DNA from 3 places in the Photobacterium toruni genome. Region 1 is predicted to be linked to each of the others. Evidence: riboswitches for the same ligand, from Rfam matches in the RefSeq annotation. Region 1 holds a riboswitch; each other region holds the start of a gene.
What was found. A riboswitch is a leader RNA that binds a small molecule or an ion and turns the genes downstream of it on or off. The one in region 1 is predicted to bind lysine.
Positions count from the first base shown of each region.

Region 1 (6,599 bases):
AAGGTTATTATGCATAAACGTTTGATATCGATTTTTGTTGCCATTGGAATGGGAGTGTCCTTTTCAGCTATTGCTAGTGAAGAAGGATTTGATGCTTACGTAGAAAAATTAAAAGTAGAAGCACGTGAAAAAGGTATTTCAGAGCCGATAATCGGGGCAGCATTTAACGGTATTAAATATACAGCTCATGCAGTTAAGGCTGATAATAATCAACCAGAAAAAAAATTATCATTAGAGCAATATATATCTCGTGCAGTACCTGATTGGAAAGTAAAACAAGCTAATCGTCTTTATCAGAAAAATAAAGAAGCACTAGAACGTATTGGTAAGCAGTATGGTGTGCAACCACGATTTATTGTTGCATTGTGGGGAGTAGAAAGTAATTTTGGCAAGATTCAAGGTAATTATAATGTTGTCGAAGCATTAGCAACATTGGCTTATGATGGCCGTCGTGAAGCTCTATTTCGTAAACAGGTTATGGCGGCATTAGAAATATTGCAAGACGGTCATATTACGATTGATGATATGAAAGGCTCTTGGGCTGGTGCAATGGGTCAATGTCAATTTATGCCAACGTCTTACCTAACTTATGCAGTTGATGGGAATGGTGATGGCAAAGCTGATATTTGGAATACTAAGGCCGATGTTTTTGCTTCTGCTGCAAATTATTTAAAACTCTCAGGATGGAATAGTGAATATACTTGGGGGCGTCCGGTTAAGTTATCACAAGTATTGGTAGAGAGTTATGAAGGTACCGAAATTGAAAAAGGTAGAACATTAGCTCAGTGGCAACAACTAGGTATTATGAGTCATACTAATGGCACTCTGCCAAATGTGGATATTCAAGCGTGGTTAATTCAGCCTGATGGTGGAGAAGGTAAGTCATATCTAATCTATGAAAATTATCGCACATTGTTAAAGTGGAATCGTTCGCATTATTTTGCTTTAGCGGTAAGTGCATTAGCTGATCGTATTCAATAAGCTCATTATTATTAGTTTATATAAGCTCTGTGATGATTGAAAAGCTAGGCATTAATGTCTGGCTTTTTATTTAGTTCAATGATTAGTGAATATATATATTTATTCTTACTGAGAATATTTACGAGCAGAATAGTCATCATAGTATTAATTGCAGATATAAAAAAAGCCTAAGTCATTTAGGCTTTTTTATTTAATCTAATGAATTAGATTTCAAATTCTTCAAGAGCTTGACCATCATCTAATGCTTTCTTTAGTGCACTAGGTGTACGGCCTTGGCCTGTCCATGTTTTTTCATCGCCATTTTCATCGATGAATTTATATTTAGCTGGACGAGTTGCACGCTTTGCTTTTGGTGCTTTTGCTAAACTTGCTAATAATTCTTCAGGGTCAATACCATCAGCTAATAGCATTTCACGATATTGAGCTAGTTTTTCATTACGTTCATTTTCTTTTGCTTGTTCTTCAGCTTCAACATTAGAACGTTCAGTAACAACTGTTGTTAGTTTATCTAACGCTTCTTCAAGTTGCTCTAGTGTATATTCACGCGAAAGTGCGCGTAGGCTTCGAAGATTTAAAAGCGCTTTCATTGCATCAGACATTTTATATTTCCTGTTATTTTTAATTAACTGTAAATAATAATAGCAGCATTAAAACATTTTTTGCAATAGTAATACTTTTATACATTATGTGTAAAACAATTTAATCATTTCTTTATTTAAAAAATAGTTTTATTTGAACAATAAGACTATTTATAAAATAATTTATCATTAAATGTATAAATACAAGCTAAATCATTTTAGATATTGTTACTGTATTTTATATGTTGAATGATAATAACATTTAAAATGTTATACCCTTTCATAATTATGGTTTATGCATTTGTTTTTGGTTTTTTGTGTTAGTAATTTGTGCGCTTTCGTTGCTTAATTGTTTCTTATTTGTTCTGTTTGGGTGGAATAATTTATTCTTTCCTTTATGATAGGGCTTGCGGTGCATTATTCATCAATAATTAATATGAAAGTGATATTAGTGATAATGAAGTAATATCGAAGTAAGAAATTGATATTAAATCAGTCTTACTGAGGTTACATTGAATAATGTGTAAAACTGCCATAGTCGATAAGATATAACTATGGATCGCTACGGTGGAGACAGGGAAGGCTAACCTTCTTTCTATATACTCAAAATAATATGCCACAATGGTAATATCAAGCAGTAGATCTCCTAACTGTCATTAGCTGGTTGCTATAGAGATTATAAATTTTGATAGATTACTCTCACTCTTTAATATCCATTTTCCCGCCATTAGTTGCGCTTGGCTTGGCGATTTTAACACGTAGAGTTTTATTGTCTTTAGGTACAGGTGTTGTGCTTGGGGCATTATTTCTTAATGATTTTTCTTTTACTAATACAGCATCCTATCTTGTTCTATCAATCAAAGGGTTATTCATTGCTGATGATGGTATAAATACTTGGAATATGAGTATTGTACTGTTTTTAATACTGCTCGGAATGACTACAGCGTTATTAACTTTGTCGGGGGGAACTCGTGCTTTCGCTGAATGGGCTCAGACAAAAATTAAAACCAAACGTGGGGCAAAATTTTTAGCTGCTTTTTTAGGGGTATTCATTTTTGTCGACGACTATTTTAATAGCCTTGCTGTTGGCTCTATTGCTCGACCAGTGACTGACCGTTTTCAAGTATCACGCTCAAAACTTGCTTATATTCTTGATTCAACAGCAGCGCCTATGTGTGTTTTAATGCCGGCATCAAGTTGGGGAGCGTATATTATTACTCTTATCGGCGGCATATTAGTGACTCATGGTGTTACTGAATATACGCCATTAAGTGCCTTTATGACGTTAGCACCCATGAATTTTTATGCCATTTTTGCATTAGCAATGGTGTTTGTTGTGGCATGGTTCCAGTGGGATATTGGACCAATGAGAAAACATGAAATTGCAGCTAATCATGGCCGTGGTACTGATGTCGGTGGTGATGTTGATGATCAGGCAAAAGACTTAACAGAAGAACTTGATATCAAAGAGAGCTTGCAAGGGCGTGTTGGTGATTTAATGTGGCCAATTATTATTCTTATTATTGCAACATTCTTTTTCATGGTGTTTACGGGTTATCAAGTTCTTATCGCTGAGGGTAAGCCGTTTTCATTATTAGGTGCTTTTGAAAATACCAATGTCGGTCAAGCATTATGCCTTGGTGGTGGCTTTGGTTTAATTGCCGCTATTATTCCTGTATTTCGTCAACGCATTGCAGCTAAAGAGATCAGCAGTACACTTTGGATTGGTGCAAAATCAATGTTTGGTGCGATTTTAATTTTATTATTTGCATGGAGTATTGGGAGCGTTATTGGTGATATGAAAACGGGGCAATATTTATCGACGCTTGTTCAGGGTAATATTAATCCAGCATTATTACCAATGATCCTGTTTTTATTATCAGGCATTATGGCATTCTCAACGGGAACTTCATGGGGAACATTTGGAATTATGTTACCTATCGCGGGTGATCTTGCTGGCGCAACCGAAATTAGTCTCATGTTACCTATGCTTGCAAGTGTGCTTGCGGGATCAGTATTTGGTGATCATTGTTCTCCAATTTCTGATACCACTATATTGTCATCGACAGGTGCTCGTTGTCATCATATAGATCATGTAGCGACCCAATTACCTTATGCATTATCTGTGGCCGTTATTTCTGCGATTGGATTCTTAACATTAGGGATTACAGATTCATTAGCATTAGCATTTTTAGTGGCAACCGTTGCATTTATATTAATGTGTTTCTTTTTATCATGGTTGTCGAGTCGACCACTAAAAGGGGCAGCATTGGGATAATATTAAACGTCATTAAAATAACCCAATGGACGTAAATTAAACCAGTTAATGAAGATTAGCTGGTTTTTTTATAGCAACAATAACAGTTGTTGACCTAGGTGCTTTTCATTAGTGCTAATTTTATGTAGCATCTGCGCGATTTTTAAATGTAATTCGTATGACTAGGAAAGCTAATGGCCCAAATGTATTTCTATTACTCAGCAATGAATGCTGGGAAATCGACCACATTATTACAATCATCATTTAACTACCGTGAGCGAGGCATGACGCCAATTATATTTACGGCGGCGATTGATGATCGTTTTGGTAAAGGTAAAGTTAGCTCTCGCATTGGTTTACAAGAAGATGCTGAATTATTTAATTCGACAGACGATTTGTATCAGACGTTAATCGGCTTTTCGAACGCAGGTAAAATTGACTGTGTATTAATTGATGAGTGCCAGTTTTTAACCAAAGAACAAGTTTATCAATTGACTGAAGTGGTCGATAAATTAGATATTCCCGTTTTATGCTATGGCTTACGTACGGACTTCTTAGGTGAACTGTTTGAAGGTAGCCGCTATCTCTTGTCGTGGGCAGATAAATTAGTTGAGCTAAAAACAATTTGTCATTGTGGTCGCAAAGCTAATATGGTTATTCGTCAAGATGAAACCGGTCGTGCGATTGCTGATGGTGAACAAGTTGAAATTGGTGGCAATGCTCGTTACGTATCGGTATGTCGATTACATTATAAAGAAGCATTAGGCCGTTAATTTGAAAGCTTAAGAGAAAGGTTTATCTTTTCGCTTTATACGTAGATATAGAAAGCCAGCTGAATTTTAGCTGGCTTTTGTTTTATTAGGACTAATAAAACTATTATTTTTTATTATGGCGTTCTTGTAGCTTGTCGATGACATCTGATAGTGATAAACCTTGATCTTGCAGTAGTACAAGTAGGTGATAGATCAAATCCGCTGACTCACACACTAATTCCGCCTTATCGCCCGACGTTGCCGCAAGCGCGACTTCAACGCCTTCTTCGCCCACTTTTTGCGATATACGCTTGGTGCCACGGGCGTAGAGGCTGGCTGTGTAGGAAGACTCGGGATCTGCACCTTTACGACTAGCCAAGAGTTGTTCAAGTTGATGAAGGAAAACCAGTGACGGTGGCTGGGCACTACTTTCATCAGAATCAAAACAGGTGGTCGTGTTTAAGTGGCACGTTGGGCCAATCGGATCTACTTGTACTAATAAGGTATCTTGGTCACAATCAAGCTGAATACTTTTAAGTTGCAGTACATTGCCTGATGTTTCACCTTTCGTCCACAGGCGCTCTTTAGTGCGAGACCAGAAGGTGACTTGTTTAGTATCAAGTGTCTTTTGAAGCGCATCTTCGTTCATGTAGCCAAGCATTAATACTTGACCACTGGCATAATCTTGAACAATAGCAGGGATCAGTCCGGCTACTTTTTCCCAATTGATGTTGGTTAATAAACTCATAGTCGAATCTCCACATTTTGCGTTTTCAGAAATTGCTTTAACTCACCAATATTGATGATTTGTTTATGGAAAACAGAGGCAGCTAAAGCGCCGTCTACATTAGTAAGCTTAAAGGCATCGCTAAAGTGCTGCATTTCACCTGCACCGCCAGAAGCTATTAAAGGTACATTACACACACTGCGTACCATGTTGAGTTGCTTCAAGTCGTAACCATTACGCACGCCATCTTGGTTCATCATATTGAGTACGATTTCACCGGCACCACGACGTTGAACTTCTTCAACCCAAGCACGTGTTTGCCATTGTGTTGCTTTGGTGCGGCTTTCATCACCAGTAAATTGGTATACCTGATATTGACCTGTTTCAGCGTCAAAATAGGAATCAATACCGACAACAATACATTGCACACCAAACTTATCCGCTAGGGTAGTAATTAATGTTGGATCAGCCAGTGCTGGCGAGTTAATAGAGACTTTATCAGCACCAAATTGAAGAATACGGCTCGCATCGTCGGCTGATTTAATACCACCGGCTACACAGAATGGAATATCAATCACTTCTGCAACGCGAGATACCCAGCTTTTATCAACAACACGACCGTCACTTGATGCGGTAATATCGTAAAAAACCAGTTCATCTGCACCTTCTTCAGCGTAACGTTTGGCTAGCGGTACAATGTCGCCAATGATTTCGTGGTTACGAAATTGGACGCCTTTTACCACTTGACCATCACGTACGTCTAAACAAGGAATAATACGTTTAGCTAACATAGTGGTCTCCTTAATTGTTCCAGCATGTAAAGGCTTGCTCGGCAGTAAACTTACCGTCAAGTAGGGCGCGACCTACAATAACGCTAGCCACGCCAGATCCTTTTAATACTGCAATATCATCTAGCGAGCCAATGCCACCAGATGATTGAAATTGTACTTGCGGGTATTGGCGACAAAGATCGACATACAGTTCGACATTAGAGCCAGCCAATGTGCCATCACGAGAAATGTCAGTACACAGCACGTGTTTTAAACCCACTTTTAAGAAATCTTCTAATAGCGCCTCAATAGTAACGCCTGAATCTTCTTGCCAACCAGAGACAGCAACAATGCGGTTACCGTTGTCATCAATATTGATATCCAATGCCAATACAATGTGTTCAGCACCGTATTTCTCCATCCAGCCTTTTACCATCTCTGGTTGTTTAACGGCGGTTGAACCTATTACTACGCGTTTAGCACCAGCGTTAAGCAGATCAGCGACATCTTGTTCGGTGCGTACGCCACCACCAA
Region 1 covers NZ_AP024854.1:2,013,053-2,019,651, reverse strand. Annotated here, with positions in the region: gene OC457_RS09565 (lytic murein transglycosylase) at 10-981, shown strand; gene OC457_RS09560 (H-NS family histone-like protein) at 1,185-1,580, opposite strand; lysine riboswitch at 1,962-2,132, shown strand; gene OC457_RS09555 (Na+/H+ antiporter NhaC family protein) at 2,242-3,837, shown strand; gene OC457_RS09550 (thymidine kinase) at 4,011-4,589, shown strand; gene hisIE (bifunctional phosphoribosyl-AMP cyclohydrolase/phosphoribosyl-ATP diphosphatase HisIE) at 4,693-5,316, opposite strand; gene hisF (imidazole glycerol phosphate synthase subunit HisF) at 5,313-6,086, opposite strand; gene hisA (1-(5-phosphoribosyl)-5-[(5-phosphoribosylamino)methylideneamino]imidazole-4-carboxamide isomerase) at 6,097-6,599, opposite strand, start outside.

Region 2 (6,599 bases), 740 kb from region 1:
CATAGTTGTTTTATAGGCTGTTTGACTGATGAATAATTACCACAGGAATACCGGATATACCTGTGGCTGCATTGATTAACGGTTACCATTCACCAATGTTAGGTTGTGAAAGCCATGGTTCAGTAGGGGATAATGGTTCACCTTTTTGTAGTAATTCAATTGAAATACCATCAGGAGAACGAACAAAGGCCATGTGACCATCACGAGGTGGGCGATTAATCGTAACGCCACTGTCTTGTAAGTGCTGACATAATTGGTAAATATCATCAACACGGAAGGCAAGATGACCAAAATTACGGCCCCCCCTATAAGCTTCAGTATCCCAATTATAGGTTAATTCTAATAATGGTGATTGTGTTTGAGCTGCTGCTTGCGCTTGTACGGGTGCGGCTAAAAATACTAAGGTAAAACGCCCACGTTCACTTTCTTTTCTATTTGTTTCAACTAACCCTAATTGATTACAGTAAAAATTCAGTGAGGCATTCAAATCACTGACACGTACCATAGTGTGTAAATATTCCATTACTTATCTCCTGAACAAAAAAATCCCCGTTGTTTAGTGCGTTAGAATAAATCAAATAAGCACGAAAACGAACGGGGATCATCGTTAATAATGGTTGTTTTTAATTAACAGCCGTTACCAACTGTAGTTTCTTATCTTGGCGCACATGATAGACACAGCAACCGATGAACCAGACTGAGCTTACTGCAATACCGATAACCGTTGAGCCTGTAATACCCATGGCAAGGTAACCAAGGAAAGCACCAAAAGCGACAGTTAATGCATAAGGTAGCTGGGTCATAACATGATCCATATGGTGACTCCCTGCGCCAGTTGCCGACAAAATACTGGTACTTGAAATCGGCGAACTGTGATCACCAAAAACTGAGCCTGCTAATACTGCTGATAGCATAGGCATTAATAAGTTAACGTCACTTGCAATCGCCATATCACCAGCTAATGGTAACATGATGCCAAATGTTCCCCAGCTAGTACCAGTAGCAAAAGACATACCACATGATAACAAGAATACTAATGCTGGTAGTAACTCAACAGGTAGTCCATATTTAGTTAATGATGCTAAGTATTGTCCTGTTTGCATGTCGCTTACAACAGTACCAATTGTCCATGCAAATAACAGAATGATAATAGCTGGCATCATCGCTTGAACACCTTGAGGTGCCGCTGTTAACCATGTTTTTAGTGGTAACTTTAAACGCAGTGCCAATACAATGGATACTGCAAGACTACATAATGCTGCATAAACCAGTGATGAACCGACATCAGTATGTTCAATAGAGCCGATTAAGCTAAATACTTGACCTTTAGCTGCTAAGACTTCTGCGCCGCTAATGATCATAAATACAACGCTTGAAACGGTTAGTGTTAGAATTGGTAATACCATATCAATCATGGTGCCATTACCTTCACCTTCAGTGGTGATTTCTAATCCTTTTGGATGACCTTTAGATTCATCCCAAAGTTGTCCCTCACGTGCACGTTGTTCGTGCTTACGCATTGGACCAATATCAAGTTGGAATGTAATAACCACAAGTACCATCAATAAGGTAAATACTGCGTACAGGTTCATTGGAATCATCTGTACGAACAATGAGATAGGGCTTGTTTCTGTAATATCGTTAGTGACTAAAATACCGCCAAGGATCGCAATAATATAAGCACCCCAAGATGAAATAGGGGTAATAACACATACTGGCGCTGCTGTTGAATCTAGCAGGTAAGCCAATTTTGCACGTGAAATTTGAAAACGGTCGGTTACAGGACGACAAATAGGACCAACAGATAAGCTGTGGAAAAAGTCATCAATAAAGAAAGCAAACACCATCATACCCGTTAAGATATTAGCACTACGACGATCTTTACAACGACGAACACCCCATTCAGCAAATGCTTTGGTTGCGCCAGTTGCGGTCATTAAGCTAATTAAACCACCCAGTAATAACATGAATAATAACATGTTAACGTTACTGGTATTGATCGCACCATCAGCCCAAACTAAGCCAAGAATTTGATGTAAAAGATATTGTAGTGCTGCGAGTGGGTTGTAATTATTTAAAAGGAATGATCCTGCAAGAATACCAGCACCTAAAGATAACAATACGCGGCGGGTAGTAATTGCAAGAATAACAGCCAGTAGCGCGGGAACTACTGATAATAGTGAATCAGAATATTGGATTAAATTCATGGATCTCTTAAACACCTATAATAAGGTGGAGATCTACCGAAAGGATAGAGAAACAGATTTCTTGAGAAATAATACTTCTTATCCCTTAGGGTAGCGCTCCATAGACAACATAACTATGGCAGTTCGGCACTTATTAAATGCAGAACCAGCGATTATTGATGACTCAATAATTACTTCGGCGCTGACTCCTTTCTTCGGTTCTCATTGGGGATCTCCCTCCAACCGAATACTCTTAGGCAGCGCGCCTCTACTCAAAGGATTAGTCTTGACTATACCTAGATATTTCTCACAAGCAATAAAAAATAACGCTTAATTGTGTAATAGGCTTAAAATTCAGCATTTCAACTAACTGATTATAGTTTCAATCAGTTAGCGCATATCTTTTCTGTTATTGTTGCATATCGTTTCGTTATTCGGGATTATTATTCATCGGTTGGGTCAGATTATGAATATTACCTGCAAATCCGGCTTTGATAAGATCTTTACGAATTTTGGTTACTTGATTTTCTGTCACAGGAATATCTCTTCCGCCTAATTTTTGACGTACAAAGGTAATTAATTGTGCCAAATCAGCATCATTTAATACCGTATTAAAACTACTCATAGGCATAAAATCTATTTCTTGTTCTAAGTAACTCGGTGCTAAACCTCGAATAGTAACTGCAATGGTATCATAAGGGTCTTTATGCATAATGATGCCATTATTGAGTAGTGTCGGAGCAATACCTTTACGGCCTTTGCCATCAGGACCATGACAAGCACCACAGGTTTGAATATAAAGCCCATAAAGTTGTTGTTCTTTGGTTTGTTGAGCCGCAGGACCTTCAGCTAAGTCTGGATCTTGAATATTTATTTGTACTGGAATTAAATGACCAAACCCTGGTGGTGTTATTTGACCGACTGATTTATCAAGTACGTTATATTTATCCCCAGTAATCAGATATTCGGCAATGGCGCTGACATCTTCACGGGTTAAGTAACGCGTACTATTTTTTACAACTTCTGCCATGCCGCCAAATGCGGTGCCTTTTTCGGAATGACCTGTTTTAAGAAAGTCAGTTAATGAATTAACATTCCAACGATCTTGATAAAGTTCTGTAGCGGTAATATTGGGTGCTTTCCAGCCATCAATTAAATTACCTTGAAATAATTTATCAGCAATTAAAGCTTGGGCGATATTTCTTGGTGTATGACATTCAGAACAGTGGCCTAAACTCATGGTTAGATATTTACCTCTACGCCAAGATTCAGTACTGTCAGCGGGATACTCTAGTGGTTTATTATTAAGAAAGGCAATATTCCAGCCTAATAATCCTAAGCGAATATTACTTGGGAACATCATCTGATTATCTAGGTTACGGGTATTAACATAGTTAAGTGATTGCATGTATGCCCATAATGCTTTGGTGTCAGCATCAGTAATATATTGATAAGAAGAGTAGGGCATTGCAGGGTAAAGATAACCGTGTTTGCCTTTACCTTTGTGTAGAGCATCATAAAAGTCAGCATAGGTGTAGTCACCAATGCCAAATTCTGGGTGCGATGAAATATTAGTGGAATACAATGTACCAAATGGTGTTACAAAACCTAGACCACCACCAAATAATTCTCCACCTTCGCCGGTATGGCAAGCAACACAGTCACCAGCGTAAGCGAGATATTGCCCTTGAGCGATTTGCTCTTTATTTAAGGCAGAAACTACAGATTTACGCAGAGTATTTTGATGGCGAATATAAGCGCCTAATGCTTGAATTTCAACATCAGAGAGTTGTTGGGAAAAGGCAGGTATAACGTTATCTAAGCCATTGTTTAATGTATGAATAATACCATCAATACTGCCGTCGTGGAGCCAGATATTATCCGTTAAGTTTGGTGCGCCAAGTAATTGATTACCTTGTGCGTTGCTGCCATGGCAACCTACACAATATTTATTAAATCCCGCTTTGCCCTGTTGTAATGCAAAGGCGGGAGCTGAAATTATGCGATCTTGTTGTAATGAGGCAATATAGGTGGCGATATGATGAATATCTTCAGTGGACAAGATGGTTTTCCAACCTGGCATAACACCATTGCGACCTTTAGTAATAGAATGATAAATATCTTTATCTGTACCGCCATAAAGCCAAACATCATCAGTTAGATTAGGGAAGTGGGTTTGACCTTCTGCTTCACTTAAATGACAGGCAGCACAATGAGTTTGGAATAATGCGTTACCAGTATTGACTATTGTTGGATTTTGACTAAGTTGTTGGTATGAACCTTTACTTAATTTTGCTTGTGCAATTTGGGCTTTTAAATTAGTTGGATGGGGTTGAGTTGCTTCGCTGGCTGAGTTCCATCCCATTAATCCTTTCCAGTTACCAAGTCCAGGATAAAGCACTAAAAAGACTATTGCTAATAGAAACGCAATCCCATAAGAGAACAGTAATAATTTAGGGACTGCTGCATCGTTTTCTTTAATATTATCAAAACTATCAACCGTCTTATTTTTATCTGCAGTATGATTTTTTTGCCAATAATAAACCACGACAATGAGCATGAAAATCAAAAAAAGTAAAGTCAGTAAGGTAACCCAATTACTCCAGAAAGTGTTCATTGCTGTACTCCCTGATCGTGTCCCAGACTTTGCAAATAAGCAATCAGCGCTTCAGCTTTGGTATGGCCTTTGACGGCAAGGCGAGCTTGTTGTATTTCTTTGTCATTATAAGGTACACCAAGAATGCGTAATGCTTTGAGCTTAGCTGTTGTATCTTCACCATCGAGCACTTGTTCAAATAACCATGGATAGGCTGGCATGATTGAGGTGGGCACAACATCACGAGGATTATTTAGATGTATCGCATGCCATTGATCAGAGTACTTACGTCCCAGATTGGTGAGATCAGGACCTGTACGTTTCGATCCCCATAAATTAGGAAATTCATAAATATCATCACTTTCTTTGCTATAGCGACCATAACGTTTTACTTCTGCATCTAGAGGTCGCACCATCATAGTATGGCAGGTGTGACAACCTTCACTGATATAGGTATCACGACCTTCAACTTCTAGCGCCGTTAGTGGTTTGGCACTGGATTCTGCAATAAGTTTATTCTGATAAAAGAATGCAGGCAGTACCCAAACAAGAAAAGAAATACTGGCAACAATGACGGTGGAAATAATTAAGATAAACACCGATTGTGTGAAATCTTTATTAAGCATGTTCATTGATTTCCTCCGTCGAGGATGGGGTTATTAATGGCTGTTTAAGGGTTCGATAAAGGTTGTATATCATTAGCACTAACCCAAAGACAAAGCTGACACCACCAATAAAACGCGCCAGCATCCATGGTGAAGAAAAGTTCATTGCCTCCACAAAGCTATAGGTTAAGCTACCATTAGGTTGTTGTTGTAACCACATATAACCCTGACCAATGCCCGCGATCCATAGTGCAACCGCATAAATAAGAATACCTGTATGTGCGAACCAAAAATGCCATTTAACCAAGCGGTTAGACCATAATTGCTGGTGGCCCCAAAGACGTGGAATAAAATAATAAAATACCGCAATAGCTGACATACCCACCCAGCCTAATGCGGCTGAATGTACATGGCCAATAATCCAATCCGTATTATGCGCAATCATATTAAACCAACGAATAGCCAGTAGTGGGCCTTCAAATGTCGCTAGCGCATAATAGACAATAGCAGAGAAAAAGAACCACATAATGTAGTCATGCTTAAGTTTAGGTTTATTACTTAATAAGGTCATAATGCTATTAAATGCGCCCCCCCAAGAAGGAAGCCATAGAATGAGTGACATTACGATCCCAAGGTTTTGAAGCCAATCGGGAACAGATGAATAAATAAGATGGTGTGTACCTGCCCACGTATAAAAGCCGACTAAGCCCCAAAAGTGAATAACAGATAAACGGTAAGAGTAAATAGGGCGGTTGGATATTTTAGGAATAAAATAGTAGTTCATTCCAATAATACCTGCTGTAAGAAGGAAGCCGACGGCATTGTGCCCCCACCACCATTGCACAATAGCATCTTCGGCGCCTGAATATATAGAATATGATTTCCACAAGGTCACGGGTAGTTCAAGATTATTGACGATAAAAATCATCGCAATAACTAAAATAAATGCACCATAAAACCAATTAGCTACAAAAATATGGGATACAGTTCTTTTAGCTATCGTGCCAAAAAACAAAATGGCATATAAAACCCAAACTACAGCTATTAAAATATCAATCGGCCATTCAAGTTCGGCATATTCTTTTGAGGTGGTAAAACCAAGTGGTAGTGTAATAACGGCAAGGATTAATACAAGTTGCCAACCATAATAAACAAACCATGATAGGCTGTAGTTAAATAAGGGAACTTTACAGGTTCTCTGTACGATATAAA
Region 2 covers NZ_AP024854.1:1,275,723-1,282,321, forward strand. Annotated here, with positions in the region: gene OC457_RS06075 (Qnr family pentapeptide repeat protein) at 1-16, shown strand, start outside; gene OC457_RS06080 (VOC family protein) at 83-523, opposite strand; gene OC457_RS06085 (Na+/H+ antiporter NhaC family protein) at 624-2,207, opposite strand; lysine riboswitch at 2,291-2,465, opposite strand; gene ccoP (cytochrome-c oxidase, cbb3-type subunit III) at 2,617-4,803, opposite strand; gene ccoO (cytochrome-c oxidase, cbb3-type subunit II) at 4,800-5,408, opposite strand; gene ccoN (cytochrome-c oxidase, cbb3-type subunit I) at 5,401-6,599, opposite strand, start outside.
Region 2: another riboswitch for lysine. It lies ahead of OC457_RS06085 (Na+/H+ antiporter NhaC family protein); the one in region 1 lies ahead of OC457_RS09555 (Na+/H+ antiporter NhaC family protein).

Region 3 (6,599 bases), 1.3 Mb from region 1:
CCCATTAATCCAATTCGCCATGCTTTACCGGCAAGCGAGCCTAATCCTGCACCTATTTCTAGATTGTAACGCTCTAATAACGTCGATCTTACTGCCGCATCATCAATCCCCTCAGGAATATAAACCGCATTAAGCTGAGGTAACCGATAGGCTTCTGCAACCACAAATTCAATTCCTAAGGCTTCAAGTCCGGTCTTTAACTCAAGATGTGCTCGTTGATGACGCAGCCAAGCTTGCTCTAACCCTTCATTGTGTAATAACACTAGCGCTTCGTGTAATGCATACAAGCTATTAACGGGTGCAGTATGATGATAGCTGCGCTTACCTTCACCACTCCAATAACCCAGCACTAAACTTTGATCTAAAAACCAACTTTGCACTGCTGTTTTACGTTGCTGAATTTTATTTATAGCTTGCTCGGAAAACGTCAGTGGCGATAATCCGGGAACACAAGATAAACACTTTTGACTGCCAGAATAAACCGCATCAAGTTGCCACTCATCCACCAGCAACGGTACGCCACCTAAAGATGTTACGGCATCAACAATAGTTAAACAGCCATACTTTCGTGCAATTTCAGCCAAGGTTTTTGCATCAGATAATGCACCCGTTGATGTTTCTGCATGTACAAAAGCAACAATTTTAATCTCAGGATCGGTCTGTAATGCTTGTTCAACCAAAGCGGGAGATACCGGCTCCCCCCATGCATTATCAACCATAATGGCAATACCACCACAGCGTTCAACGTTCTCCCGCATGCGATCGCCAAACACGCCATTACGACAAACTAATACCTTATCTCCCGCTTCAACTAAATTAACAAAACAGGCTTCCATGCCCGCACTACCCGGCGCTGACACCGCAATCGTAAACGTATTTTTAGTTTGAAAAGCGTATTGCAGCAACTGTTTAAGCTCATCCATCATTTTAATAAATAACGGATCAAGGTGGCCAATTGTCGGACGACTTAGTGCTTGTAATACTTGCGGATAAATATCAGAAGGCCCAGGTCCCATAAGTGTTCTTTGTGGTGGTATAAAACTGGTGATAGGCATAGATTCAACTCCATTAAATCATGTTTATTATCAATAAGGTGATGGAAGGTTAGTCGTTATTACAGAGTATTAGAGCGATGCCAAAGCTGCAAGTAACGATCTAAAATCCTGTTAATTACACATACTTTTTATTAACCAGTGATAAATTATCATTTAACAATTGACAACTTAGGGTCATTTCCTATTCAATGAAAACAGTGATTATTCACTACAGAAGAGGTGCGTTACCTAGGTAGCAAGATGGTAGGACCCAAGCCTAAGTCGATCTTGTAAGGGAGAGTAACGCCGAGATATTACTGGTTTGGGGCCAATAATATCGGCTATGAGAGTTGAATCTCTCAGGCTGTCATCTAAGTCAGGTTGACGATGATGGGGAGCTTCTGGGTAGCCGCATCAGCGTTACTGCCTATTACCTCCTCGACAATGGACGTCGGGAATTCTTCCGAAGCAAAAGCCTACTTTGCCGTATTTACGATAAAAGGGAGAACACCGTAATGAGCATGATTTCAACCGCAACAACAAAGCCATTGATTGTGGCCAAATTTGGTGGTACCAGTGTCGCTGATTACGCTGCAATGTGTCGCAGTGCTAATATTGTTATTACTAACCCACACACCAAAATAGTATTAATAAGTGCTTGTTCAGGCGTGACCAATGTACTGGTCGCCTTAGCTAATGGCATTAGTGATACCACTTTACGCCAACAACATTTACAACAGTTAACTGAGACTCACCAACAGATACTGGATCAACTCCAGTACCCACATACGGTTAGTGACGCAATTTATACGTTATTAGATGATATTGCCTCAGCCTCAGCACAAGCAGCGATAGCATCATCACCACAACTCACTGATAAATTAGTCAGCCATGGCGAGCTATTATCAACCCATCTTTTTAATCAAATTTTAGTCGAAATGAATGCTGCTGCGATTCGATTTGATATTCGCGATGTCATGCGTACTGATACCCAATTTGGTAAAGCATTGCCGCAACCCAAGCTTATTCGTCAATTAGCTCAACAACATTTAGTACCACTTGTCGCTACTCAGATTGTAGTATCACAAGGCTTTATTGGTCGTGACGAACTGGGCAATACCACCACACTAGGCCGAGGTGGAAGTGATTATAGTGCAGCATTGATTGCCGAAGCGGTAGATGCGACCACCCTAGAGATCTGGACAGATGTTCCGGGAATGTATACCACCGATCCTCGCATTACCACGGCAGCCAAACCAATTAAAGAAATCAGCTTTAGTGAAGCCTCTGAAATGGCTAACTTTGGTGCAAAGATCCTCCATCCATCAACACTGGTTCCTGCTATTCGCCACCAGATCCCCGTTTTTATTGGTTCATCAACAGCACCGCAACAAGGTGGAACATGGATCAGAAAAACGGTCAATCAAGCGCCACTCTTTAGAGCATTAGCGTTACGTGGAAATCAGACGATGGTGACATTAACCAGTCTTAATATGTTTCAGGCTTATGGCTTTTTAGCCGAAGTATTTCGTATTTTGGCTGAACATAAAATCTCGGTCGATTTAATTACCACCTCAGAAGTCAGTGTTTCGTTAACGCTCGATAAAACCGATACTAGTGGCGGTGCCCCAACATTACCCTTAGCTGCCGTTGAACAATTGAATCAATTGTGTCGCGTTGATATTGAACAGGGGCTGTCGTTAGTGGCTTTGATTGGTAATCATATGAGTGACAGTAAAGGCTCTGCCAAGCATATCTTTGGCGCACTTGATGCGTATAATTTACGTCTTATTTGTTATGGTGCGAGTCCGCATAATCTCTGTTTCTTGGTCAATGAAGCTGATGCTAAATCAGTGATCACAACACTGCATCAACAACTATTAGAATAATCACTATCAGCACAAATAAAAAAAATACAAAAAAGGCGCAACCATTGCGCCTTTTCGTTTTAATCTCATAAAATTATTATAAATTAGGGCCTAACCACTTTTCAGCTTCAATCAAATCCCAACCTTTGCGATCAGCATAACTGGCTAATTGATCAGGTTGGATCTGCGCAACCGCAAAATAACGTGCATCTGGATGTGAAAAATACCAACCAGATACCGCCGCACCTGGCCACATGGCATAACTATCAGTCAGCACCATACCCGTATTGGCTTCTGCGTTTAATAGCTGCCAAATCGCCCCTTTTTCAGTGTGTTCAGGGCAAGCAGCATAGCCTGGAGCAGGACGAATACCCTGATACTTTTCACGGATCAAATCATCATTGCTAAGATCTTCATCCTCTGCATAACCCCAAATTTGTTTACGCACCATTTGGTGCATACATTCAGCAAAAGCTTCGGCTAATCGATCTGCCACCGCTTGAATCATGATCGCATTATAATCATCACCCTGCGCCTTAAACTGATCGGCAATATCATATTCACCAATTCCACCAGTCACCGCAAACGCACCAATCCAATCGGCTTTACCACTTTCTTTAGGGGCAATGTAATCGGATAAACAATAATTAGGGCCTTTGGGCTTTTTGGTCTGTTGACGTAAGCCATGCAATACCGTTAACACCTCGGTGCGAGTTTCATCAGTGTAAACCTCAATATCATCACCAATATTATTCGCTGGGAATAAGCCACACACACCATTAGCTTTGATCATCCCTGTACGCTCAATCTCATCAAGGATCTTATTAGCATCATCAAATAACTTAGTTGCCTCAACCCCAACAACTTCATGGCGTAAAATGGTTGGATATTTACCACTTAATGACCATGTCATAAAAAAGGGCGTCCAATCGATATACTGGCGTAATTTAGCCACAGGGAAATCGGTAAAGGTGTGTACACCCGCTTGTTTTGGTGCTGGCGGTGTATAATTAACCCAATCAAGCGCAACCGCATTTGCACGTGCTTGATCTAAGGTGATCGGAGGCGTTCGTGGCTTTTTACGCGCATGCTGTTCACGCACAACATCATATTCCGCTGCTAAGCGTTCAACAAAGGCTGGCTTTTGTTGTTCAGATAGTAATGCCGAACACACGCCAACAGCGCGTGAGGCATTAGAAACATACACCACAGGCTGCTGATAATTTTGTTCAATTTTAACCGCAGTATGCGCTTTTGAGGTGGTTGCACCACCAATCAATAATGGCACTTCAAACCCACGTCGCTGCATTTCTTTAGCTACATGAACCATTTCATCTAAAGATGGCGTGATCAAGCCACTTAAACCGATAATATCAACGTTTTGTTCTTGCGCGACCTGCAAAATTTTATCGCATGACACCATCACACCTAAGTCGATAATCTCATAGTTATTACATTGAAGTACCACTCCAACGATATTCTTACCGATATCGTGAACATCGCCTTTTACTGTGGCTAATAAAATTTTACCATTAGTATACCCCGCTTGTTTTTCAGCATTAATATACGGTTCTAAATGAGCAACAGCTTGCTTCATAACTCGCGCTGATTTAACCACTTGAGGTAAAAACATCTTACCTTCACCAAACAGGTCACCGACAACATTCATACCCGCCATTAATGGCCCTTCAATGACCTCAAGTGGTTTACTTGCGTTTACCCGTGCAAGTTCAGTATCTTCAATAATAAACTCAGTAATGCCTTTAACCAGTGCATGCTCTAGCCGTTTTTCAACCGACCAACTGCGCCATTCTTGTTGAGTACGATCTTCTTCAACTGCACCACTATCACGGTAGTTAGCTGCAATATCTAACAAGCGATCTGTACTATCATCGCGACGATTTAATACTACATCTTCAACAGCATCACGAAGCTCAGCAGGAAGATCATCATAAATCGCTAACTGACCTGCGTTAACGATCCCCATATCCATGCCATTTTTAAAACAGTAATATAAAAATACCGCATGGATCGCTTCACGAACTGGATTATTGCCACGAAATGAAAACGAAACGTTAGAAACACCGCCAGAAACCATCGCATGAGGTAACGTACGTTTGATATCAGCAACAGCCTCAATAAAATCGACCGCATAGTTATTGTGTTCTTCAATACCTGTCGCGACCGCAAAAATATTAGGGTCAAAAATAATATCTTCCGGTGGGAAACCAACTTCATCAACTAAAATATGATAAGCATGGGTACAAATTTCAATTTTACGTTCACGTGTATCAGCCTGACCTACTTCATCAAATGCCATCACAATCACTGCAGCACCATAACGACGTAACAGCTTAGCTTGAGTGATAAAATTATCTTTACCTTCTTTGAGTGAAATAGAGTTAACGATCGGTTTACCCTGTACACATTTCAGTCCGGCTTCAATAATTTCCCACTTTGATGAATCAACCATGATCGGCACTTTTGCGATCTCTGGTTCTGTGGCACATAAATTCAGAAAGCGTACCATTGCCGCTTTCGCATCCAACATGCCTTCATCCATGTTGATATCAATAATTTGTGCGCCAGATTCAACTTGCTGACGAGCAACCTCTAACGCTTCATCGTAAAGCTCATCTTTAATTAAGCGTTTAAAGCGGGCAGAACCTGTGACATTAGTACGCTCACCCACGTTAACAAATAAGCTTTCAGCTTCAATAGTGAGTGGCTCTAAACCTGATAATCGGCAGGCAATTTTAATCTCAGGTAACACCCTTGGTTTAATATTTTTAGTTACTTGATACATCTGCCGAATATGTTCAGGTGTTGTACCACAGCAACCACCAACTAAATTTAAAAAGCCTTGCTCTGCCCATTCCTTTATATGTTCTGCCATTTCATCGGCTTCAAGATCATACTCACCAAATGCATTAGGTAAGCCTGCATTGGGGTGAGCTGAAACTGCACATTCAGATATGCGCGATAACTCAGCCACATATTGACGTAATTCATCAGGTCCTAAAGCACAATTTAAGCCAAAAGAAATCGGCTTAACATGGCGTAACGAATTATAAAAAGCTTCCGTTGTTTGACCGGAAAGAGTACGCCCAGAGGCATCTGTAATCGTACCTGAAATCATGATTGGTAATTCATAACCCAGTTCTTCAAAAACACCAGTAACAGCAAATGCACATGCTTTGGCGTTTAAGGTATCAAAAATGGTTTCAATCAAAATAATATCAACCCCACCTTTAATTAACGCATGGGTCGATTCACTGTAAGCCGTCACCAATTGATCAAAAGTGACATTACGAAAACCAGGATCATTTACATCAGGAGAGATTGAACAAGTACGGTTAGTCGGGCCTAGCACACCAGCAACAAAACGTGGTTTATTTGGTGTTTGCGCGGTCCATTCATCCGCCGCTTCACGAGCTAGTTTGGCAGCAGTAAAATTAATTTCGGCACTGAGGCTTTCCATATCATAGTCAGCCATCGCAATGGTAGTAGCATTAAAAGTGTTGGTTTCTAAAATATCCGCACCAGCCTCTAAATACTCAAAGTGAATATCTTTAATTAACTGCGGCTGAGTTAAAACTAATAGATCGTTATTCCCTTTAAGATCTGCGTGCCAATCACTAAAACGTTGACCTCGATAATCTTGCTCATCCAATTTATAGCCTTGGATCATCGTGCC
Region 3 covers NZ_AP024854.1:272,458-279,056, reverse strand. Annotated here, with positions in the region: gene OC457_RS01410 (pyridoxal-phosphate-dependent aminotransferase family protein) at 1-1,055, opposite strand, end outside; lysine riboswitch at 1,262-1,443, shown strand; gene lysC (lysine-sensitive aspartokinase 3) at 1,556-2,923, shown strand; gene metH (methionine synthase) at 3,000-6,599, opposite strand, start outside.
Region 3: another riboswitch for lysine. It lies ahead of lysC (lysine-sensitive aspartokinase 3); the one in region 1 lies ahead of OC457_RS09555 (Na+/H+ antiporter NhaC family protein).